2 regions of the Micrococcus sp. iso_26 genome follow, and region 1 is predicted to be linked to the other one. Evidence: predicted binding sites of a transcription regulator. Region 1 holds the regulator's gene; the other holds the start of a gene.
The links. The regulator HspR, encoded in region 1, represses chaperone genes until heat shock. The targets are predictions, from matches to a motif close to AAGTTGAGTCNNNNNGACTCAACTT.

Region 1 (10,780 bases):
GCTCGGCCTGGCCGCGCACGAGTACGAGCTCACCAAGTTCGGTCGCGACGGCATCTCCGCCCTCGACGCCGGCATGACGCCGATCCTCGTGGCCGGCCTGTTCTACCTCGTGATCACCGTGCCGCTGTCCCTGCTGGCCCGCCGGTTCGAGGCCCGTTCGACCAAGAAGGGGCACTGAGATGGCCCAGCAGAACCCCATCACCGGATCCTTCGGCGCGGTGGCCGCCGCGGACGCCGCCGGCGTGCACGTGGCCGGCCTCAACAAGTCCTTCGGCGCCAACCACGTGCTGCGCGGCATCGACCTCGACGTCGCCCCCGGCGAGGTCGTGTGCCTGATCGGCCCGTCCGGCTCGGGCAAGTCCACCCTCCTGCGCTGCGTGAACCTGCTGGAGAAGCCCGACTCGGGCGTCGTCACGGTCGGTGAGTTCACGGTCACGGACGAGGACGTGGACCTGGACGTGCTGCGCCGGCACGTGGGCATGGTGTTCCAGCAGTTCAACCTGTTCCCGCACCTGTCCGTGCTGGAGAACTGCACCGTGGCCCAGCTCAAGGTGCTCAAGCGGGGCAAGGCCGAGGCGGTGGACGTCGCCCGTCGGCAGCTGGCCCGCGTGGGCCTGGCCGAGCTCGAGGACCGCTACCCGGACCAGCTCTCCGGCGGTCAGCAGCAGCGCGTGGCGATCGCCCGTGCGCTGGCCATGGACCCGCAGCTGATGCTCTTCGACGAGCCCACCTCGGCCCTCGACCCCGAGACCGTCGGCGACGTCCTGGCGATCATGCGTCAGCTGGCCCGCGACGGCATGACCATGCTCGTGGTCACCCACGAGATGGGCTTCGCCCGCGAGGTGGCCGACCGGGTCGTGTTCATGGACGGCGGCGTCGTGGTGGAGGCCGGCCCGGCCGCCGCGGTGATCTCCGATCCCCAGCAGCCGCGCACCCAGGACTTCCTGCGCCGCGTGCTGCACCCCACCGAGATCGATCTCTGAGCCTGCCCGCCCGCCGTGCCCCGGTGGGCGGGCGCATGCGTGAGGGGCCCCGCCTGGACCGTGGTCCGGGCGGGGCCCCTCAGGCATGCGGCGGGGGCGTCAGGCCTTCTTGCGCAGCTTCTTCAGCTCGTCACGGGCCTCGCGCAGCGCGGCGACCTGCTCCTCACGGGCGGCGTGGATCGCGGCGACCTTCTCGTCCTGGGCGTCGCGGATGGCCTGCACCTTGGCGTCGCGGGCGCCCTCGATGCGGGCGGCACGCTTCTTGGCGGCCTTGCGGCGCTTGCCGGGGCGGTTGGCCACGGAGTCGGCGGCGATGGCCAGGCCGGAGCCGACCAGGAAGATGTCCTTGGCGACGGCGGTGCCCTCCTGGGACGGGCGCACGCCGTCCGCCTCGGTCATCTCCGGGGTGTTCAGGTACATGGAGAACAGGCCGCCGGAGAACGCGGTCAGGGCGGAGCCGGCGAGCCAGCCCGGGACGAACGGGGCCAGCAGGGCCGAGCCCACGCCGATCTCGGTGGTCACGAGGAACTTCTTGAACTGCTCCGGTGACAGGTTGGCCAGCGCGGGCAGGCCGCGGGCGCTCATGTCGCGCAGGCCCTGGGCCTGCTCCGCGGAGATGCCGCGCTTGTTCAGGCCGGAGTTCAGGATGAACGCGCCGGAGGCCAGGCGCAGCGGAATCTGGACGATGCTCATGGAGTCTTCCTTCCAGTAGGGCCCGCGGCACGCACGTGGAGTGGGGTGTGGCGCGAACGGTCGGTGAGCGGTCTGCACCTCCGACAGTACCAACGGCAGCCCGCTCCCGCCCGCCCGGAGGCGCGGCTGTGCGCGCAGAGCGGACGACGTCGGCGCCTCCACCACGTCGCGGAGGCGGTCGATGATGGACAATGGGGCGCATGCTCCCCCTCGTCGCACCCCTGACCGTGGCCGCCGCCGCGCCCACCGACTACGGCTGGCTCGGCAACATCGTCGTGGACATCATGGAGGCGGTCGGCCCGATCGGCGTCGGCCTGGCCGTCTTCGCGGAGAACATCTTCCCGCCCATCCCGTCCGAGGTGATCCTGCCCCTGGCAGGCTTCACCGCGGCCGGCGGCGCCTTCAGCCCGCATGCCGCGCTGGTCTGGGCGACGGTCGGCTCGATCGTCGGAGCGCTGGCCCTCTACGGCCTCGGCGCGTGGCTCGGCCGCCACCGCATGTACCGCCTCGCGGACCGCATGCCGCTGGTGGACATGGAGGACGTGGCCAAGACCGAGCGCTGGTTCATCCGATACGGCTACTGGACCGTGTTCCTGGGCCGCATGGTCCCCGTGTTCCGCTCCCTGATCTCCATCCCCGCGGGCATCGAGCGGATGAACCTCGCGAAGTTCACCCTGTTCACGGCGCTGGGCTCCCTGATCTGGAACGCGATCTTCGTCTACGGCGGCTACGCGCTCGGGGAGCGGTTCCACGTCGTCTCCGAGTACGCGGACGTCTTCTCCAACATCGTCCTGGTCCTGATCCTGGCCTTCCTCGCGATCTGGGTGGTCCTGCGCCTGCGCCGTGACGCCCGCCGCCGGAACGACCCGGACTGGCGCCCGCCGACCGCGGATGAGATGGCCGCCCGCGTCGAGGCCATCCTGGAGTCCTCCGACCACCGGAAGTGAATCGCATGCACCCCGTCCTGCCCTCCCCCCGCCGTGGCCGCGCGGCCCTCGGCCTGGCCGCCGTCGCCCTGGTGACGCTGAGCGCCTGTGCCCGCACCGAGCCGCAGCCTGAGCCTGCGCCCGCCACGACGGCGGCCTCCGCCCTGCCGTCCATGGACATGGCCCCGTTCACGGTCGAGGTCCCCTCGCACGACCTCGAGCGGGTGCCGGAGGCGAGCGTCGCCGTGCTCGAGGGCGAGGACCCGGACCACCACGGGGCGTGGCTGCAGGTGCCCGGGGCGCCGGCCTGGACGGAGGCCATGGCCGAGGCCGTGCGCGCCCAGATCGACCAGTACCGCCGGGACACCGACCCGAGCGCGGACCCGCGTCTGGAGATCCAGCCGCAGCTCGCCGTCGTGGCCGAGGACATCGCCGCGGCCCGACTGCTCGCCACGGAGCGGCGCGGCACGGACTCCGTGTCCACCTCGCACGTGATCTGGTACTCGGCCCGCGAGGACCGCGTGCTCGAGACCGCCGATCTCTTCACCCCCGACGGCTGGGACGCGTTCCGCGCCGAGGTGCGCCAGCGCATGGCCAACGACCCGGACGTGATCGGCTCGCGCCTGGACTCGGCGGTCGACGCCCCGGAGCAGGTGGAGAACCGTCGCGTCTGGGACGCGGTGGTCTTCCTGCCGGACGGCAGCCTGATGCTCGAGGCGGACCAGGCGTCCATGGCGCCGGCCGCCGCGGGCGTGCTGACGGTGCGGATCCCTCGGGACACGGCGACCGCCTGGCTGTCCGACCTGGGCCACGTCGCCGCGGACGCCGCCTCCGCCCCCGCCGACCTGCGTCTGCCGGACCGCTCCACCCCGACCCCCGAGGAGCAGCAACCGGAGCCCGCCCCCGAGCCGGAGCCCGAGACGTCCTCGTGGACGGAGGAGGCCACCGGCGCACCCGTGCCGCCCCCGTCCGCGCCCGCCGACACGGCGGCCCCGACGCCCAGCGTGACCACCCCGGTGCCGAGCAGCACGGCCCCGTCCTCCTCGGCCCCCGCGCCCACCCGCTCGGCCACGCCGTCCTCCCCGTCGTCTCCCCCCACCTCGTCCTCGCCGTCGGGCACGGGATCCGGCAGTCCGACGCCGAGCACCCCCGACCCGACGCCGACCTCCGCGACGCCGACCCCGACGTCCCCGACCCCGACGTCCCCGAGCCCGTCCGGTCCGTCCACGAGCGCGTCCGGTCCGTCCACGAGCGCGCCGGCCACGGACCCTGCGCCGGACCCGACCGAGTCCGCACCCGAGCCGACCGCCACCACGGCCTCCGCGTCCGCGTCGCCCACGTCGGGGGACCGCTCCAGCAGCACCCCCTGACCCCGGCGCCGGGCGCCGTCGTCGGCCGCGGTCTGCACCGTCGACGCGCGGCCGTGGCAGGATCGGGGCGATGACTGAGCACCTGCCCCGCCCCTGCCCGGACGCACCCGGCCCCGACGCCGTGCCGCCGCCCGCCGAGCGCGTCCACGCGCACGACCACAATCGGGACAAGGACCCCGCCCTCGTCCGACGGGAGCCGGTCTCCTTCGTCCGACGTGGTGCGCGCCTGAACGCGGGGCGGCAGGCCGTGTGGGACCGCCAGGCGGAGCGGGTCCTCGTGGACGTGCCTCGCGGCCGCGGCGCCACCTCGGTGGACGGCCAGGCCCGACTGGACTGGGCGGGGGTGTTCGGGCGCGAGGCCCCCCTGCTGGTCGACATCGGCTCCGGGCTGGGCGAGTCAACGGCGCAGGCCGCCGCCGACCGGCCGGACTGGAACGTGCTCGCCGTCGAGGTCTACGTGCCCGGCCTGGCCGCGCTCATGACGCGCGTGGAGCAGCAGGGCCTGGAGAACGTCCGCGCCGTGGAGGCCAACGCCCCCGAGCTGCTGGACGCCCTGCTCACGCCCGGCTCCGTCTCCGAGGTGTGGGTGTTCTTCCCGGACCCGTGGCACAAGAAGCGGCACCACAAGCGCCGCCTGGTCTCCCCCGCCTTCGCGGACCGCGTGGCGCGGGTGCTCACCCCCGGCGGGGTGCTGCGGCTGGCGACGGACTGGTCGGGCTACGCCGTGCAGATGCGCGAGGTGCTCGAGGCGCACCCGGGGTTCGAGAACCTCTTCCCCGGGCGCGCCGCGGGCGAGGACTCCCCGCTCACGCGGGTGCGCCGAGAGGGCAGGGAGACCGAGGTGGGCGCCCAGCCGCTGCCCGCCGGCTGGGAGAGCGCGGCCGAGGAGGAGCGCCCGCTGCGGGCCGGCCTGGGTGAGGCGCGGGCCGGCGCGGCGGCCGCGGACCCCGTGGACCACGAAGGCGGCTGGGCGCCCCGGTTCGAGGGTCGACCGATCACGAGCTTCGAGGCGAAGTCCCAGCGGGCCGGGCGCCTCGTGTTCGACCTGGCGTACCGCCGCCGCTGAGCACGGGGCCCGACGGAGCCGCTCAGACCGGGGCGACCGGCCCGGCCGGGTCGGCGCCGTCCGGGGCGGGCGACAGCGGCAGGCCGGCGGTCACCCGCGCGGTCGCCGCGAGCGTCACGGACCCGGCGTCCCGGTAGCCCCTCGGGGCGTCCTCGGAGGCCGTCGGCGACCAGCGGGCCGTGTGGTGGCCACGGACGGCGGCCCCCGCCAGGCCGGGCCGCGGGGCCACCGGCAGCACGGCGGCGTCCGTCCAGTCCCGACGTCGGCCCACCGCGCGGCCGACCCGGGCGAGGAGGTCGCCCGGGGCCAGGGCGCGGAACGTCCGTCCGGACCGCAGGCCGAGGTGCGCGGCCCGAGCTGCCAGGGCGGCGGGCAGGCCGACCGCGCCCGAGACCACGAGTGCCTCGACGGGACGCTCGGCCGGCCACGGGGCCTCGGCGTCGTCGGGCTGCAGGCCCCGGTCCGCGAGCAGGCGCAGGGCGTGCGCGGCCACGAGCGAGCCGTACGAGTGGGCCTCCACGGCCCCGTGCACGGCGGTCCCGCGGGCGCGCAGGGCCAGGGTGGCGTCATCGTCCTCCCCCGGCCCGTGGCGCAGGAACTCCCACCAGGCCCACACATCCGCGGCGAGCATCGCACCGCCGCGCCGGCCGGGGCCGTCGAGCACCACCCGCCAGGGCGTGGGTGCGGGGTAGCCGAGCCACCCGATGACGACGGGGCGGGGTGCGCCGGCGGCGCGCTGGGCGGCGGCGAGGTGGGCGGCCTCCCGGGCCGTCCCCCACATGGCCGTCTGGGGGCGGATGCCCATGCCAGAGACGAGCCAGGTCAGGTGGGTGGCGGTCGCGGGGTCCCCCGCGGCGACCACCGCGCGCGGCCCGTCCGGGCCCTCGAGGACGTAGTCCAGCAGATGCCGGGCGGGCAGGTGCGGGTCCATGCCCTCCGGCTTGAGGGCGTGGACGATCCCGTCCAGGGCGCTCCGGGCCTGCCGGCCGAGGCCGTCGCGCCGGGCCATGTCGGCGCGCAGCCGCTCCTGCACGCGGGACCGCGCGGCCGCCCCGAACGACGCCCGGCTCAGTCCTGCTCGGACTGCCACGTGGGCACCCGTCGGAGGCCTGCGACGCCGGAGGGCAGCCTCCGCAGGCCGCTCGGGCAGGCCTCGCCCGCGGTGTCCGCCCCGGCCCGTGCCGCGGCGTGACGGCGGACGGCCATCCGGTCGGCGTAGCGGGCCGAGACGTCACCGCCGGAGCCCACGGTGAAGACGCGGGCCAGGCGGGAGGCGTGGTGGAGGCGGTCCACCTGGGCAGCCAGCTCGACCACGGTGTCCTGCAGCTGCTCGACCTCGCGCTGCAGCGCGATCACGCGGCGGATGCCCTCCAGCGAGATGCCTTCACGGCTCAGGGTCTGCACGGTCTGCAGCCGCTCGACGTCGGCGAGGGAGTAGCGGCGGTGCCGTCCGTCCTGGCGGGCGGGGACCACGAGGCCGAGCCGGTCGTACTGGCGCAGGGTCTGCGGATGCATGTCCGCCATCTCGGCGGCCACGGAGATCACGAAGACCGGGGCGTGCCGGTCGGGACCCCCCTCGCGGCCCCGGTCCGCACGGGCGGCGCCGTCGCGGGCGCTCACCAGGCTGCCTTCCGGGCCAGCTCCCGCCGCGGATCGTCGCCGGCAGTGGCGGACTGCAGGGCCTCGACGGCGGCGCGGGCGTCGTCGTTGAGCGTGGTGGGCACGGTGACGCGCAGCTCCACGAGCAGGTCACCCGTCGTCGTCCCGCGCTCGACACCGCGGCCCTTCAGGCGCAGCACGCGGCCACACTGGGAGCCCGCCGGCACCTTCACCTTCACGGAGCGATCCAGCGTCGGCACCTCGATCGTGGCGCCGAGGGCGGCCTCGGGGAAGGTGATCGGCACGGTGATCCGCAGGTCGTCCCCGTCCCGGCGGAAGAACTCGTGCTCGCGCACGTGCACGGTGACCAGCAGGTCGCCGCGGCCGGCCGGGCCGGGCGAGCCCTTGCCGCGGGCACGGACCTTCTGGCCGTCGCGGATGCCCTTCGGGATCTTCACCTCGATCGTCTCGCCGTCCGGGCCGCGCAGGGACACCGTGGTGCCCTGGATCGAGCCGCGGAAGGAGATCGTGGTGGTGGCGGTGCGGTCCGCGCCCTTCGTGGGGCGCGGCCGTGCGTACCCCGCATCGCCGAAGCCGCCGGGGCCGAAGCCGCCGGGCTGGCCGGCGGCGCCACTGAACATCCCGCTGAACAGGTCGGACAGGTCGGGCTCGGACTGCGTGGTGCGGGGGCCGCCCCCGCCGCCGAACATGCCGCCGAAGACGTCCTCGAAGCCGCCGCCGCCGGCACCGCCCGGGGCGGAGAACCGGGCGCCGCCGCCCATCGCGCGGATCGCGTCGTACTCCTGGCGCTCCTGGGGGTCGCTCAGGACGGCGTACGCCTCCGAGATCTCCTTGAACTTCTTCTCGGCCGCCTCGTCCCCGGGGTTCTGGTCCGGGTGGTGGGTGCGGGCGAGCTTGCGGTAGGCCTTCTTCACATCCGCATCGGAGGCGTCCTTGGACACCCCCAGGGTCGCGTAGAAGTCCTTGTCCATCCAATCCTGCGAGGCCATGGTGCCTCCTCTCGTGTGCATCGGTCAGGGGGTCGGCCGGCGGCGGGGTGGGCCGCCGGCCGACGGGGTCACTCGTCTCCGGCGGAGACCATCACCTGGGCGGCGCGCAGCACGCGGCCGTCCCGGACGTAGCCGTTGCGGAAGACCTGGACCACGTGGTCCGCGGGCACCTCCGCGTGCGGCTGGCGCATCACGGCCTCGTGCAGGGCCGGGTCGAACTCGACGCCGGCCAGCGCCGCCTGGTCGTGGCGCTCGAGGCCGAGGCCGGCCAGGACGGTGTCGAGCTTGGTCGCGATGGCGGCGAACGGGCCGTCCGTCAGGTCGCCGGCGGCGCGGGCGGCGTCGATGTCGTCGAGCACCGGCAGCAGTGCGGTGACGGCCTTGAGCACGCCGGCGTCCCTGGCCAGGTCGCGGTCGCGGTCCACGCGACGCTTGTAGTTCACGAACTCGGCCTGCAGACGTCGCAGGTCGGTCTCGAGCTCGGCCTCGCGGTCCGAGGCCGCGGGCTGCGGCGCCTGGGTCCCGGCCTCCGCGCCGGCCTCGTCGAGGATGCGCTCGGCCTGGGCGAGGGCGTCGCCGTCCTCGGCCTGCTCGGCCGCGCTCTCGGCGGAGACGCGGGGCTCACCGGTCTCGGGGTCGATGCGGCGACGGTCGTTGAACACGATGGGCTCCTCCTCGGAGCCGCGCTCGGCGTCGGAGGAGCCGTGCGGACGCTGCTGGTCGGCGCTCATGGTGTGTCCTTTCGAAGCGGGTGGGCGCGGCGGGTCCGCCGCGCGGGGGTGGTGCGGGAAGGCCGGCGGGCTGGCCCGGCAGGGGCGCTGCCGGGCCGGCCCGCCGGCGTCGTGGGCCTCCGGGCGGGGCGGGCGTGGACGCCCGCCCCGGCCCCGGGGTGTCAGGCCTTCTTCTCGTCGTCCTCGTCGACCACCTCGGCGTCGACGATGTCCTCATCGTCGCCCTGCGGGGCGGCGGACTCGGCGCCGGCGTCGGCCGACTCCGCGCCCTGCTGGGCGTAGAGGGCCTCGCCGATCTTGACCTGGGAGGCCTGGAGCTTCTCGAACGCGGCGGCGACCTCGTCGTCGTTGTCCTGCTTCTCCAGGGCGGCCTTCAGGGCGTCGACGTCGGCCTGCACCTCGGTCTTGACGTCCTCGGGCAGCTTGTCGCCGTTGTCCTGCAGGAGCCTCTCAACGGAGTAGGCGGACTGCTCCGCCTGGTTGCGGCGGTCGGCGGCCTCGCGGCGCTTCTTGTCCTCGTCCGCGTGGGCCTCGGCGTCCTTGACCATGCGGTCGATGTCCTCCTGGGACAGCGAGGAGCCGCCCGTGATGGTCATCGACTGCTCGGTGCCGGTGCCCTTGTCCTTCGCGGAGACGTGCACGATGCCGTTCGCGTCGATGTCGAACGTGACCTCGATCTGGGGCATGCCGCGCGGGGCCGGGGCGATGCCGGTCAGCTCGAAGGTCCCCAGCGCCTTGTTGTCCCGGGTGAACTCGCGCTCGCCCTGGAAGACCTGGATGGACACGGAGGGCTGGTTGTCCTCGGCCGTGGTGAACGTCTCGGAGCGCTTGGTCGGGATGGCCGTGTTGCGCTCGATGAGCTTGGCCATCACGCCGCCCTTGGTCTCGATGCCCAGCGACAGCGGGGTCACGTCGATCAGGAGCACGTCCTTGCGCTCACCGGCGAGCACGCCCGCCTGCACCGCCGCGCCGATGGCGACGACCTCGTCCGGGTTCACGCTCTTGTTGGGCTCCTTGCCGCCGGTCAGCTCCTTCACCAGGTCGGAGACGGCGGGCATGCGGGTGGAGCCGCCGACGAGGATCACGTGGTCGATGTCGGAGACCTTGACGCCGGCCTCCTTGATGACGTCCTCGAACGGCTTGCGGGTGCGCTCGAGCAGGTCCTTGGTGAGGTCCTCGAACTTGGCGCGGGACAGGTGCTCGTCCAGATGCACCGGGCCCTCGGGGGTCACGGACAGGTACTGCAGCGAGATGCTGGTGGAGGTGGCCGAGGAGAGCTCCTTCTTGGCCTGCTCCGCGGCCTCCTTCAGGCGCTGCAGGGCGATCTTGTCCTTGGACAGGTCCGCGCCCTTGGACTTGGCCTGCTGGAGCAGCCAGTCCACGATCCGCTGATCCCAGTCGTCGCCGCCGAGGCGGTTGTCGCCGGCGGTGGCGCGCACCTGGATGGTGGCGAAGTCGTCCTCGTCCTTGGCGACCTCGAGCAGGGACACGTCGAAGGTGCCGCCGCCCAGGTCGAAGACCAGGATGAGCTCGTCCTCCTTGCCCTTCTCCAGGCCGTAGGCCAGCGCGGCCGCGGTGGGCTCGTTGATGATGCGCTTGACGTTCAGGCCCGCGATCTCGCCGGCCTCCTTGGTGGCCTGGCGCTCGGCGTCGTTGAAGTAGGCGGGCACGGTGATCACCGCGTCGGTGACCTTCTCGCCCAGGTACTCCTCGGCGTCGTGCTTGAGCTTCATCAGCGTGCGGGCCGAGATCTCCTGCGGGGTGTACTTCTTGCCGTCCACCTCGGTGGTCCAGTCGGTGCCCATGTGGCGCTTGACGGACGCGTAGGTGCGCTCGGGGTTGTTGACGGCCTGGCGCTTGGCGACCTCGCCGACCAGGACGTCCCCGCCCTTGGAGAACGCGACGACGGACGGGGTGGTGCGGGCGCCCTCGGCGTTCGCGATGACGACCGGGTCGCCGCCCTCGAGGACGGCGACGACGGAGTTGGTGGTGCCGAGGTCGATGCCGACTGCACGGGACATGGTGGGGTCCTTCCTGTCTGACGGTGAAGCGGGGGCCGGACCCGCGGGCCGGGGGCACCGACGCCACAGGGACTTGAGCCTTCATGACTCAGGTTGCCACCGGGTCGGTGGACTGTCAAGTGAACCTGAGTCGACTTCACTCACTTCTGCTTCTGCGGGGGTCAACGCGGGCCGTCCGCGATCCATTCCCGGCGCCGCGGATCCGCTCCGGACCCGCCCGCGCACGCCGCTCAGACCTGGAAACACGACGACCTCACGCGGTTGGATGGCGGATCACGGGGCGTCGCCGACGGCGCGCCCACCCCAACGGAGAAGGAGCACCACCATGGCCGAGAAGAACGCCGCCGAGTACACCGTCCCGGGCCTGTCCCTGAGCACGGG
Region 2 (10,780 bases), 260 kb from region 1:
GCGCAGCACGTCCTTCTTCGCGTCCGAGTCGCGGCCGGTGATGAGCCCGATCCGGTGGGGGAGCAGGGGCAGGGGTCGTTTGCGCGCGGGGGAGGTCAGCCCCTCCTCGGCGAGGGCCCGGCGCAGCAGCTCCACGCGGGCCAGCAGATCGCCGAGGCCGACCGGGCGCATCTCCTGTACGTTCATGGACAGGCGCCCGGCCTTGAGCCAGAAGTTCGGCTTCACGCGCGCCACCACGCGGGAGCCCTGCTGGACGGTCCCGTCCAGGGTCGTGGCGACGTTCCGCCAGGCGGTGAGCGGCAGGGAGACCTCCTCCTCGAGGTCCCGCATGGTCATGTAGACGTTGCCGCGGTTGTTCTTGAACTCGATGAGCTGGCCCTCGATCCACGTGGCGGGCGCGCGCTCGATGTGGGCCTTGAGGTTCTCGGAGAACCGGCGCAGGGGCCACGGCCGCTCGGCGGAGGTCTCGCCCGCGCGGGCGGGCGCCGAGCCGGGCACGTCCGACGCCGCCGGGGCGCCCTCGGTCACGGGCTGGTCCATCCGGGTCCCTCCTGTCCGCGCCCGGTCCGCCCGGGCACGGGCCCACCGTACCGCCCTCGCCGGACGCGCAAGACGGCGCCCGGGCGTCCCCCGGGGCCGCCGCCGGACCGGTCGGGTGCTCAGACCGGGGAACATCCGGCCGGGATCAGTACGCTCGACGGGGTCGGAACGGAACGGAAAGGACCTCATGCGCACCACCCTCAGCTTCCTCGTCGCGGCCCTGGCGGGCCTGCTGGCGGTGCTCGCGACGGCCGGTGCCCTCGTCGACGAGGCGACGCACCGCCCGGAGCTGCTGCGCGGGGTGACGGAGCAGGTCGCGGTGGACCCCGAGGTCCGCGCCGCCGTGCCGGGGGTGATCGACGACGTCGTGCACGACGCCATCCCCGAGCAGGTGCCCGGCCCGCTGGCCCAGGTGGCCGAGGACCTGCTGCGCCCGCTGGCCCAGCGCGTGGCGGACGACCCGCAGGTGGTGCAGGGCTGGTCCGACACCGCTGACGAGGCCCGGCGCGCCTGGCTCGCCCAGCTCGAGGACCCGCAGGGCGCGGACGAGCCCGGCTCGGGCGCGGACGTGACCATCCCGTTCGGTCCCGTCGCACAGTCCGGGATCACCGCCGCCCTGGGCGACATCGAACGTGACCTGCGCGAGGACCGGTTCGACCTGCCCGGGCAGGCGCTGCTGGAGACGATCGCGGGCGCGGACGTCGGCGACTGGGCCGCGGACACGCTGCTGGCACCCCTGTACGACCGCGCCGCGGACCTGCGGGACAGCACCGCGCTGCGCATGGACGCGCGCATCGACGCCCTGGCCGGCACGGATCGGGCCACCGTGCACCGCTGGGTGGACGCCTCCGCGCACTGGCGTTGGGCTGCCGCCGCCTCCGTGCTGGCGCTCGTGGGCGCCCTGCTGCTCGCCCCCCGAGGGCGGCGGGGCCTCGCCGTGGCCGTGGCGGGTGCGGTCGCCCTGGCCGGCGGACTGATCGGCGGCGCCCGCCTGGGTCCGGACGCGGTCCACCTCACGGCACCCGAGGGGGCCTCCCCCGGGGTGGCCGCGTTCGTCCAGCAGATGGAGGAGGCCGCCCGCCCGGCGTTCGCGGCCGCCGTCGCCCCCTACCCCCAGACCCTGACCACCCTGGGCTGGATCGTGCTGGCCGCGGGCCTGCTGCTGGCCCTGGCCGAGCTGTGGGTCGCTCGGCGTGGCCGGGTCCGTGCCGCCCGGGCGGACGGTCCCCCCGCGGTGGGCCGCTCCCACACCGCCGCCGACGTCACGTCGCGCTGAGCCCGCGGCGAAGCCCGGGCCCGGTCTGCGTCCCGGCCGATAGCATGGAGGGCATGTCCGCTCCCTCCGTCTCCGCCCGTCCGTCCGCCGTCGGCCTCGGGATGCCGCAGGTCCCGCGCGTTCGTCGTTCCCGTGAGGAGGTGGAGGCGGCCGCGCCCGTGTCCGGTGAGAAGCGCGTGCTGCTGGCCGCCCCCCGTGGCTACTGCGCCGGCGTGGACCGTGCCGTCGTCGCCGTCGAGAAGGCCCTCGAGCACCACGGCGCCCCCGTGTACGTGCGCAAGGAGATCGTCCACAACCGGCACGTCGTGGACACCCTGACCGAGCGTGGCGTGGTGTTCGTCGACGAGCTGGACGAGGTGCCCGAGGGCGCCCTGACCGTGTTCTCCGCGCACGGCGTGTCCCCGGCCGTCGTCGAGGAGGCCGCCCAGCGCAACCTGCGCACCATCGACGCCACGTGCCCGCTCGTGACCAAGGTGCACCGCGAGGCCGTGCGCTTCGCGAAGCAGGACAAGCGGATCCTGTTGATCGGCCACGACGGTCACGAGGAGGTCGAGGGCACGTTCGGCGAGGCGCCCGAGCACACCACGGTGATCAACGACGTCGCGGAGGCCCGCACCGTCCAGGTGGAGGACCCGGACAACCTGATCTGGCTCTCCCAGACCACGCTCTCCGTGGACGAGACCCTCGAGATCGTCTCCGTGCTGCGCGAGCGGTTCCCGAACCTGCAGGACCCGCCCTCGGACGACATCTGCTACGCCACCTCCAACCGGCAGGCGGCCATCAAGTCGATCTCGCCGGAGTGCGACCTGGTGATCATCGTGGGCTCGGCGAACTCCTCGAACTCGGTGCGCCTCAAGGAGGTCGCCGCGGAGTACGGGGCCTCCCGCGCCGAGCGCGTGGACTTCGCCAACCAGGTGGACGAGTCCTGGTTCGAGGGCGTGGCCACCGTGGGCCTGTCCTCCGGCGCGTCCGTGCCCGAGGTGCTGATCCAGGAGGTGCTCGCGCTGCTGGCCGAGTACGGCTACGGGCAGGTGGACGAGGTGGTGACCGCCGAGGAGGACATCATCTTCTCCCTGCCCAAGGAGCTGCGCGCGGAGATGAAGCGCGTGGGCGACGACGGGCGCGCCCTCGGCGGACGCCGCCGCGACGCCGAGGCCTGACCGCGCCCCTCGTCTCCTCGCTGAGGCCCGCAGACTCGCCGTCGCGACGCCGACGTAGCGGCGAGTCTGCGGGCCTCGGTGTGTCCGGGCCGGCGGGTGGTCAGGGACTCAGAGCCCGAAGACCCAGACGAGCAGGGTCATCGACGCGATGGAGATGAGCACGGCGGCGATGATGTTCAGCCACACGCCGCCCTTCACCATCTGGCCGATGGTCACGTAGCCGGAGCCGTACGCGATGGCGTTCGGCGGGGTGGCCACGGGCAGCATGAACGCGCAGGTCGCGGCGAGGGCGACGGGCGCGGCCAGCATGAGCGGGGGGACGCCGGTGCCCAGGGCCACGCCGGAGGCGACCGGCAGGAACGTGGCCGCGGTGGCCGTGTTCGAGGTCATCTCGGTCAGCAGCAGGATGCCGACGGCGGCGATCACCACGAGCACCCACACGGGGATGTCGCCGAAGCCCTTGACCTGCTCACCGAGCCACGTGGACAGGCCCGACTTGGAGAACTGACCGGACAGGGCCAGGCCGCCGCCGAACAGCAGGAGCACGCCCCACGGCAGCTCCTTCGCGGCCTCCCAGTCGAGCAGGCGCACGCCGCGCCCGGCCCCGCCGCCGGCCGGCAGGAGGAACAGGATGAGTCCGACGACCATGGCGATGGCCGCGTCCGAGAGCAGCGGGGACTCCAGGCCCAGGACGTACTCGGAGATCAGCGGCACGGTGATCCAGGCCAGCGCGGCGAGGATGAAGACGGCGAGGACCTTGGCCTCGGGGGCGCTCATGCGGCCGAGGCGGGCCAGCTCGGTGGCGATCAGGTCGCGGCCGCCGGGGACCTCGTCGATCTCGGGGCGGAACAGCACGCGGGTGAGCAGGAACCAGCACGCGAAGAGCAGCACGACGGCGATCGGCACGCCGACCAGCATCCACTGGCCGAAGCCGATCTCCACGCCGTGCTCGGCGGCCATGTGGCCCGCGAGCAGGGTGTTGGGCGGGGTGCCGATGATGGTGCCGAGCGAGCCGATGGACGCGGCGTAGGCGATGCCGAGCATGAGCGCGGTGCCGAAGTTCGTCTTCGTCAGGGAGCGGATCTCGGCCTGCGTGGGGGCCTCGCCGGGCGCGGATGCGGGCGCGGCGGGGCGGTCGGCCTGGTCCGCTGCCTCGTCCCCGGTCAGGGCGCCGTCCGTGCCGTAGCGCTGGACGAGCACGAGGATGGACACGCCGATGGGGAGCATCATCACGGCGGTGGCGGTGTTGGACACCCACATGGAGATGAACCCGGTGGCGATCATGAAGCCCAGGACGAGGTTCACGGTCCTGGCGCCCATGAACGTCAGGACGCCGAGCGCGATGCGCCGGTGCAGGTTCCAGCGCTGCATGGCCAGGGCGAGCATGAAGCCGCCCATGAACAGGAAGATGATGTTGTTGCCGTAGCTCGCGCCGACGGCGTCGAAGGTGATGCCGCCGTCGGACTCCTCGGCGGGCACGCCGAGCGGGAAGACCACGAGCGGCAGCAGGGCGGTGGCGGGGATGGGCAGGGCCTCGGTCATCCACCACACGGCCATGAGCACGGCGGTGGCGGCGACGAGGCGGGGCCAGACGCCGAGGTCGCCCGGCATCAGCAGGAACAGGGCGACGGCGAGCAGGGGGCCGGCCACGAGGCCGATGATGCGCTTGACGTTCTCGCCGCCGGTCAGCGGCTCGTCACGCATGCCCGGGGAGAGCTCGTGTTCGAACTCCTGGGCGGCCGCCCGGGGGTTGAAGCGGGAGACGTGCTCGTTGACGTTGCTCGGCGGGGGGGTCGATCGGGACTCCACGGGGCCTCCTCATCAAGTCAGGCCCTCGGCGCGGCCTGGCAATTCTCTGTGAGTTTCACGGTAGCAAGTGGCCCGGGACACGGAAAGACGACGTCGGGGCCGCGACGGCCCACCCGCCCGGCCCTGCTCACGCCTCCCGCGCCGACTCCGCCCGACGACGGCGCAGCTCGTCCTCCTCCACGCCCGCGACCAGTTCCGGGGCGGCCAGGGGCCGGGGCGCGGACTCGAGCGTGCGGATGTCCGGCGTGGGGGCCAGGCCCGGGTCGGCGTCGCGGAGGCGCCGGGCGGCGGGGAGCACGCGCGACTCGACGTTGCCGACGAGCTGGTTGTAGCGGTCCACGGCGGTCTTGAGGGATCCGCCCATGCGGTCCAGGTGGGTGCCGAGCGTGCCGAGGCGCTCGTAGAGGTCCTTCGCGCTGGCCACCACGGTGTGGGCGTTCTCGGCCAGGGTGTCCTGCCGCCAGGCATAGGCCACGGACTTCAGGGCGGTCAGGAGGGAGACGGGGGCGACGAGCGCGACGTTCCGGGAGAACGCGTGGTCCAGCAGCCCGGGGTCCGCGTCCAGGGCCGCGGCCAGGAGTGACTCGGCGGGCAGGAAGCACAGGACCAGCTCGGGGGAGTGCTCGAGGCCGGCCCAGTAGGACTTCGCGGAGAGCTGGTCCACGTGGCGGCGCACGGCCGCGGCGTGCTGGGCGGCCAGCGCCTGACGCCGCTCGTACGCCTCCTCGCCGGGCTCATCCGCGAGGGCCTCGGCGGCCAGCGCGTCCCCGATGGGGGCCTTGGCGTCCACGGCCATGGCCTTGCCGCCGGGCAGGGACACCACGAGGTCCGGGCGGAGGCGCTCGCCGTCCCTGCCGGACAGCGTGGCCTGCTCCGTGAAGTCCACGTGGTGGAGCATGCCCGCCGCCTCGACGACCCGCCGCAGCTGCGCCTCGCCCCAGTGGCCCCGCGCGGAGGTGGACTTGAGGGTGGCCATGAGCGACGTGGTCTGGTTCAGCAGGTCCCGGTCCGTGGCCGCGGCGGCGCGGAGCTGCTCCCCGAGCCGGCCGAACTGGGACGCCCGGTCCCGTTCCAGCACGCTCACCTGCTCCTGGAGCGCCGCCAGCCGCTGGCCCAGCGGGGCGAGCGTGGACATCACCTGGGACTCCGCGCGTTGGCGTTCGGCGTCCTCGGCGCGCGCGGCCGTGAGCGCGCGCTGCTCCGCCCGGGCGGCCGCGAGCTCCTCTCGCGTCCCCTGGTGCTCGGTGCGCAGCGCGGCCAGCTCGGCCTGGGCCCGGCGGGCCTCCTCACCGCCGCCGGCCGCCCGGCGCCACATGAGCCACGCGCCCACCAGGGCACCCAGCACAAGTCCGAGGATGAGGGCGAGCAGCAGGCTGAGGATCTCCATGACCCCACCCTCGCAGGCCGCACGGACACGGTAGGCCGCGGCGCGCCGTCGTCGTGGTGGGCGGCTCAGCCGAAGAGCGGGTTGGGGCCGTTGGCCACGACCTGCGGGTCGCCGTCGACGCGGGCGGCGATGCCCGCCGCGGCCACACCGGGCAGATAGGGGAAGACCATGCGGGTCGAGGCCAGGGCGGCGGCGTCGAAGGCCTCCACCGCGACGGCCGGGCGGGGCCCGTCGGCCGTCTCGATCTCGCCGTCGAATACCGCCACCGCCCGCGTGGGGCGTGGGCTGATCTTCGCGACCGTGGCGGCCGCCTGCTCGGGCTCGAGGTCCGGGTGCTCCCACATGCCGCGCTGGCCGTCGGCGGTGACGGCGAGGATCGTGGGGGCGAACACGGGCTGCCGGCCGAGCGTGTCGAACACGTGCTCCACCGCGAGGCTGATCAGCGGCAGCAGCTCGCCGCCGGGAGGCGTGGGGGTCGGTCCGGTGGGCGTCGGGGTGCTCATGGGGCCGAGGCTACCGGCCCTGTCCGACGGCGCCCACCCGCGCCTAGCGTGAACCCATGCAGCTCACCATCGCCCCCGGGGACATCACGGCCACGCACGCGGACGCCGTCGTCAACGCCGCCAACTCCACCCTGCTCGGCGGCGGAGGCGTGGACGGCGCCATCCACCGGCGTGGCGGTCCCGAGATCCTGGCCGAGTGCCGCCGCCTGCGCGAGACCGACCTGCCGGAGGGGCTGCCCGCCGGCCAGGCCGTGGCGACGACGGCGGGGCGCCTGCCCGCGCGCTGGGTCATCCACACGGTGGGCCCGGTGTGGGCCAAGACGATCGACAAGTCCGACACCCTCGCCTCGTGCTACCGCGAGTCCCTGAAGGTGGCGGCCGGGCTCGGCGCCCGGACGGTCGCGTTCCCGGCGATCTCCGCGGGGATCTACGGCTGGCCCATGGAGGACGCGGCGCGGATTGCCGTCGAGACCTGCCACGCGATGGCGGACGAGGTGGGCGACACCGTGGACGAGGTGCTGTTCGTGCCGTACGGCGAGACGGCGGAGGCCGCGTTCCGTGCGGCGCTCGGGCACCTCGAGGCCCCCCAGACCACCGATGACGAAGGAGACACCGGACGATGACCATGCGTTTCTGGACCAGGACCGTCGCCGTGACTGCGGCGAGTCTGCTCGCGCTCACCGGCTGCGCGACGGGAGGGGAAGAGGCGGCGACGTCGTCCTCCCACGGCGGGCACGCGGGCCACGCGATGGACGGCGGCCCCGCCCCCGAGGGCATCGAGCCCGCCGCGGACCCGGCCCACCCCGTGGGCACCGAGGTCACCCTCATGGCGGACCACATGCCCGGGATGGAGGGGGCCGCCGCCACCGTCGTGGGCGCGTACGAGACCACCGCCTACTCCGTGGACTACCGGCCGACGACGGGCGGGCCCGAGGTGACGGACCACAAGTGGGTCGTCCAGGAGGAGCTGGAGGACGCGGGCGCCGAACGCCTGCCCGACGGCGCGGCGGTCACCCTCGCGGCTGACCACATGCCGGGCATGCAGGGTGCGGAGGGCACGGTGCACTCCTCGACGGATGAGACCGTCTACATGGTGGACTACGAGTCCGACGGCATGCGGATGAGGAACCACAAGTGGGTGGTGGAGAGCGAGATCGCCTCGGCGGGCTGACCCCGGGCCGGGAGGGTCCTGACCGCCCGCCTGGAAGTTGATCGAACTTCACGTAGATTTCTGGAATAGGCTCGCCGGGCGTGCTGTTGTAGTGGTCAGACGCCGCGGTGTCAGCGGCGCCCACCCGAATCCCGAGGAGAGTGAACCGACATGGCCCGTCCTATCGATCCGTTCCGTGAGATGGAGCGCCTGGTGAACGGTCTGACGCCCCGCGCGACCGGCACCGTGTCCATGCCCATGAACCTGTACCGCGAGGGCGACGTCTTCGTCGCCGAGGTCGAGCTGCCCGGCGTCGACCCGGCCTCCATCGACGTGGACGTGGAGGAGCGCACCCTCACCGTCCGCGCCGAGCGCAAGGAGGACCCGGCCCGCGAGGACCGACGCTGGCTCACCCGTGAGCGTTCCGCCGGCACCTTCGCCCGCCAGCTCACCCTGGGCGAGGGCCTCGCCCTCGACCGCATCCAGGCCGACTACAGCGACGGCGTCCTGACCCTCACCATCCCGGTGGCGGAGCAGGCCAAGCCCCGCAAGATCTCCGTCACCCACGGCGGTGCTGCCCCCGTGGCCGGGCAGACCGTGGAGGGCGAGACCGCCGAGACCACCGGCGAGTGACCGGCCTCTGACGGAGCCGCGCGCGGCCGGCGTGACCGGCGCGCGGTCCGTCCCCCGAACGCAGATGCGGCGGGCCCCCCACCGGGGGCCCGCCGCATCTGCGTGGCGGTCAGGCGCGATCGGCCAGGATCAGCTGCGCCGCCTTCTCACCGATCATGACGCACGTGATGTTGGGGTTCACGGTCACGTGCTCGGGCATCACGGAGGCGTCGGCCACGCGCAGACCCGTCACGCCCTTGACGCGCAGGCGGGCGTCCAGGGGGCTCATGGCGTCGTCGTCGGCGCCCATGCGCACCGAGCCCACCGGGTGGTACACGGTGTTGTGGGTGCGGCGCACGTAGTCGGCGATCTCCTCGTCCGTCTGCGCCTGCTCGCCCGGGGCCAGCTCGCGCCCCGCCCACGCCGCCATGGCCGGCTGGGAGACGATCTCCCGGGCCAGTCGGATGCCGGCCACCGCGACGGCCATGTCATGGCCCTCCGGGTCGGTGAAGTAGCGCGGGTCCACGGCCGGCTTGTCCCGGTAGTCGTTGAAGCGCAGGCGCACGGTGCCGCGGGACTTGGCGTCGGGAGGGCCCGGCGGCCCTGCGGTCTCGGCTGTCGTCCTCTGGTCGGCAGACACGGGTGTGCTTACTGTCGACGGGGTCTGGGCGGCCCGTCCACCCTACGGATCGGTCATCTGGACGGGGATGCGTGCTGGGCGGTGCGGGTCTCTGGGTTCCGTGGGCACGCCGGGCTGGGGCTGGGGCTGCCGGGCCCCGTGGCCGCCGGGCCTCTGGGTTCCGTGGGCAGAAAAGCAAGGGTTTCTGCCCCCGGAAGCGAAAACCCTGCCGGTTCTGCCCCCGGAACAGGGGAGAGCGCGCTTTCTGCCCACGGAGCGGGCGGGGCTGCCGGTTCTGCCCACGGAACGGGGCCGGTGCGGGACGCCTCCGCCGCGGCGGGCCCGCCGGTAGACTGCCGGACTGTGGCTTTGACTATCGGATTCGTGGGACTGCCCAACGTGGGCAAGTCGACCCTGTTCAACGCGCTGACGCGCCAGACCGTGCTCGCGGCGAACTACCCGTTCGCGACGATCGAGCCGAACGTGGGCGTGGTGAACCTGCCGGACGAGCGGCTGCCCCAGCTGGCCGAGATCTTCGGCTCCGAGCGCATCCTGCCGGCCACGGTGTCCTTCGTGGACATCGCCGGCATCGTGAAGGGCGCCTCGGAGGGGGAGGGCCTGGGCAATCAGTTCCTGGCCAACATCCGTGAGGCCCACGCGATCGCCCAGGTGGTGCGCGCGTTCGACGACGGCGACGTCGTCCACGTGGACGGCAAGGTGGACCCGGCCTCGGACATGGAGACCATCAACACCGAGCTGATCATCGCGGACATGCAGACCGTGGAGAAGGCGATCCCGCGCGTCGAGAAGGAGGTCAAGGGCAAGAAGAAGGAGCCCGCCGACCTCGAGGCGCTCAAGGCCGCGCTCGCGGTGCTGGAGCGGGGCGAGACGATCTTCGCGGCGAAGGACAAGGACAAGCTGGACATGGACCGGCTGCGCGAGCTGAGCCTGCTCACCGCCAAGCCGTTCATCTACGTGTTCAACTCGGACGAGGGTGTGCTGGGGGACGAGGCCAAGCAGCAGGAGCTGCGCGATCTGGTGGCCCCCGCCGACGCCGTGTTCCTGGACGCCAAGCTCGAGTCCGACCTCGTGGAGCTCTCCGAGGAGGAGGCCGCCGAGATGCTGGAGATGGCCGGGCAGGACGAGTCCGGGCTGGACCAGCTGGCCCGCGTGGGCTTCTCCACCCTCGGCCTGCAGACCTACCTGACGGCCGGGCCGAAGGAGACGCGCGCGTGGACCATCCCCGTCGGCGCGACCGCTCCGGAGGCCGCCGGCGTGATCCACACCGACTTCCAGCGTGGCTTCATCAAGGCGGAGATCGTGAGTTTTGATGACCTGATCGCCGCCGGGTCGATGGCCGATGCCAAAGCCGCCGGCAAGGTGCGCATGGAGGGCAAGGACTACGTCATGAAGGACGGCGACGTGGTGGAGTTCCGGTTCAACGTGTGATTCGTTGAAATCATGCGGTTTTTGGCGCCGTTAGTCTGTGGCATGACGCAGAATTATGGCGAGCCTATGGCAGTCGTGTCGTAGCGGTGGATGCCCTCACTGGCTGGTTCTGGTGGGGGCTTCGTCGTCTGTGGGACGTATGCACGTAACGTATATGTGGCACCCTCGGTCATGCCGCGTGAGCGGTCATGTGGTTCATGATCAGCTCGCACTCCACCGGGGCTAATCGGCCTACACTCATGACCTAAACGTAGCGCCCGTTGCGTCCTGACCCC

Region 2: the regulator HspR is predicted to act here: its motif matches at 7,881-7,905, upstream of AC0VX0_RS08180 (Hsp20/alpha crystallin family protein).

What each region holds. Positions count from the first base shown of each region.
Region 1 is NZ_CM149652.1:2,030,802-2,041,581, forward strand. Features, by position in the region: gene AC0VX0_RS09440 (amino acid ABC transporter permease) at 1-178, shown strand, start outside; gene AC0VX0_RS09445 (amino acid ABC transporter ATP-binding protein) at 180-983, shown strand; gene AC0VX0_RS09450 (hypothetical protein) at 1,083-1,676, opposite strand; gene AC0VX0_RS09455 (DedA family protein) at 1,877-2,623, shown strand; gene AC0VX0_RS09460 (hypothetical protein) at 2,629-3,972, shown strand; gene trmB (tRNA (guanosine(46)-N7)-methyltransferase TrmB) at 4,043-5,038, shown strand; gene AC0VX0_RS09470 (alpha/beta hydrolase) at 5,061-6,128, opposite strand; gene AC0VX0_RS09475 (heat shock protein transcriptional repressor HspR) at 6,107-6,658, opposite strand; gene AC0VX0_RS09480 (DnaJ C-terminal domain-containing protein) at 6,655-7,647, opposite strand; gene AC0VX0_RS09485 (nucleotide exchange factor GrpE) at 7,716-8,378, opposite strand; gene dnaK (molecular chaperone DnaK) at 8,540-10,399, opposite strand; gene AC0VX0_RS09495 (Dps family protein) at 10,725-10,780, shown strand, end outside.
Region 2 is NZ_CM149652.1:1,773,020-1,783,799, reverse strand. Features, by position in the region: gene xseA (exodeoxyribonuclease VII large subunit) at 1-540, opposite strand, end outside; gene AC0VX0_RS08215 (hypothetical protein) at 728-1,816, shown strand; gene AC0VX0_RS08210 (4-hydroxy-3-methylbut-2-enyl diphosphate reductase) at 1,870-2,976, shown strand; gene AC0VX0_RS08205 (SLC13 family permease) at 3,085-4,785, opposite strand; gene AC0VX0_RS08200 (DNA recombination protein RmuC) at 4,913-6,172, opposite strand; gene AC0VX0_RS08195 (hypothetical protein) at 6,238-6,675, opposite strand; gene AC0VX0_RS08190 (O-acetyl-ADP-ribose deacetylase) at 6,732-7,298, shown strand; gene AC0VX0_RS08185 (YdhK family protein) at 7,295-7,846, shown strand; gene AC0VX0_RS08180 (Hsp20/alpha crystallin family protein) at 7,997-8,458, shown strand; partial or broken gene AC0VX0_RS08175 (GMC oxidoreductase) at 8,568-9,020, opposite strand; gene ychF (redox-regulated ATPase YchF) at 9,420-10,505, shown strand.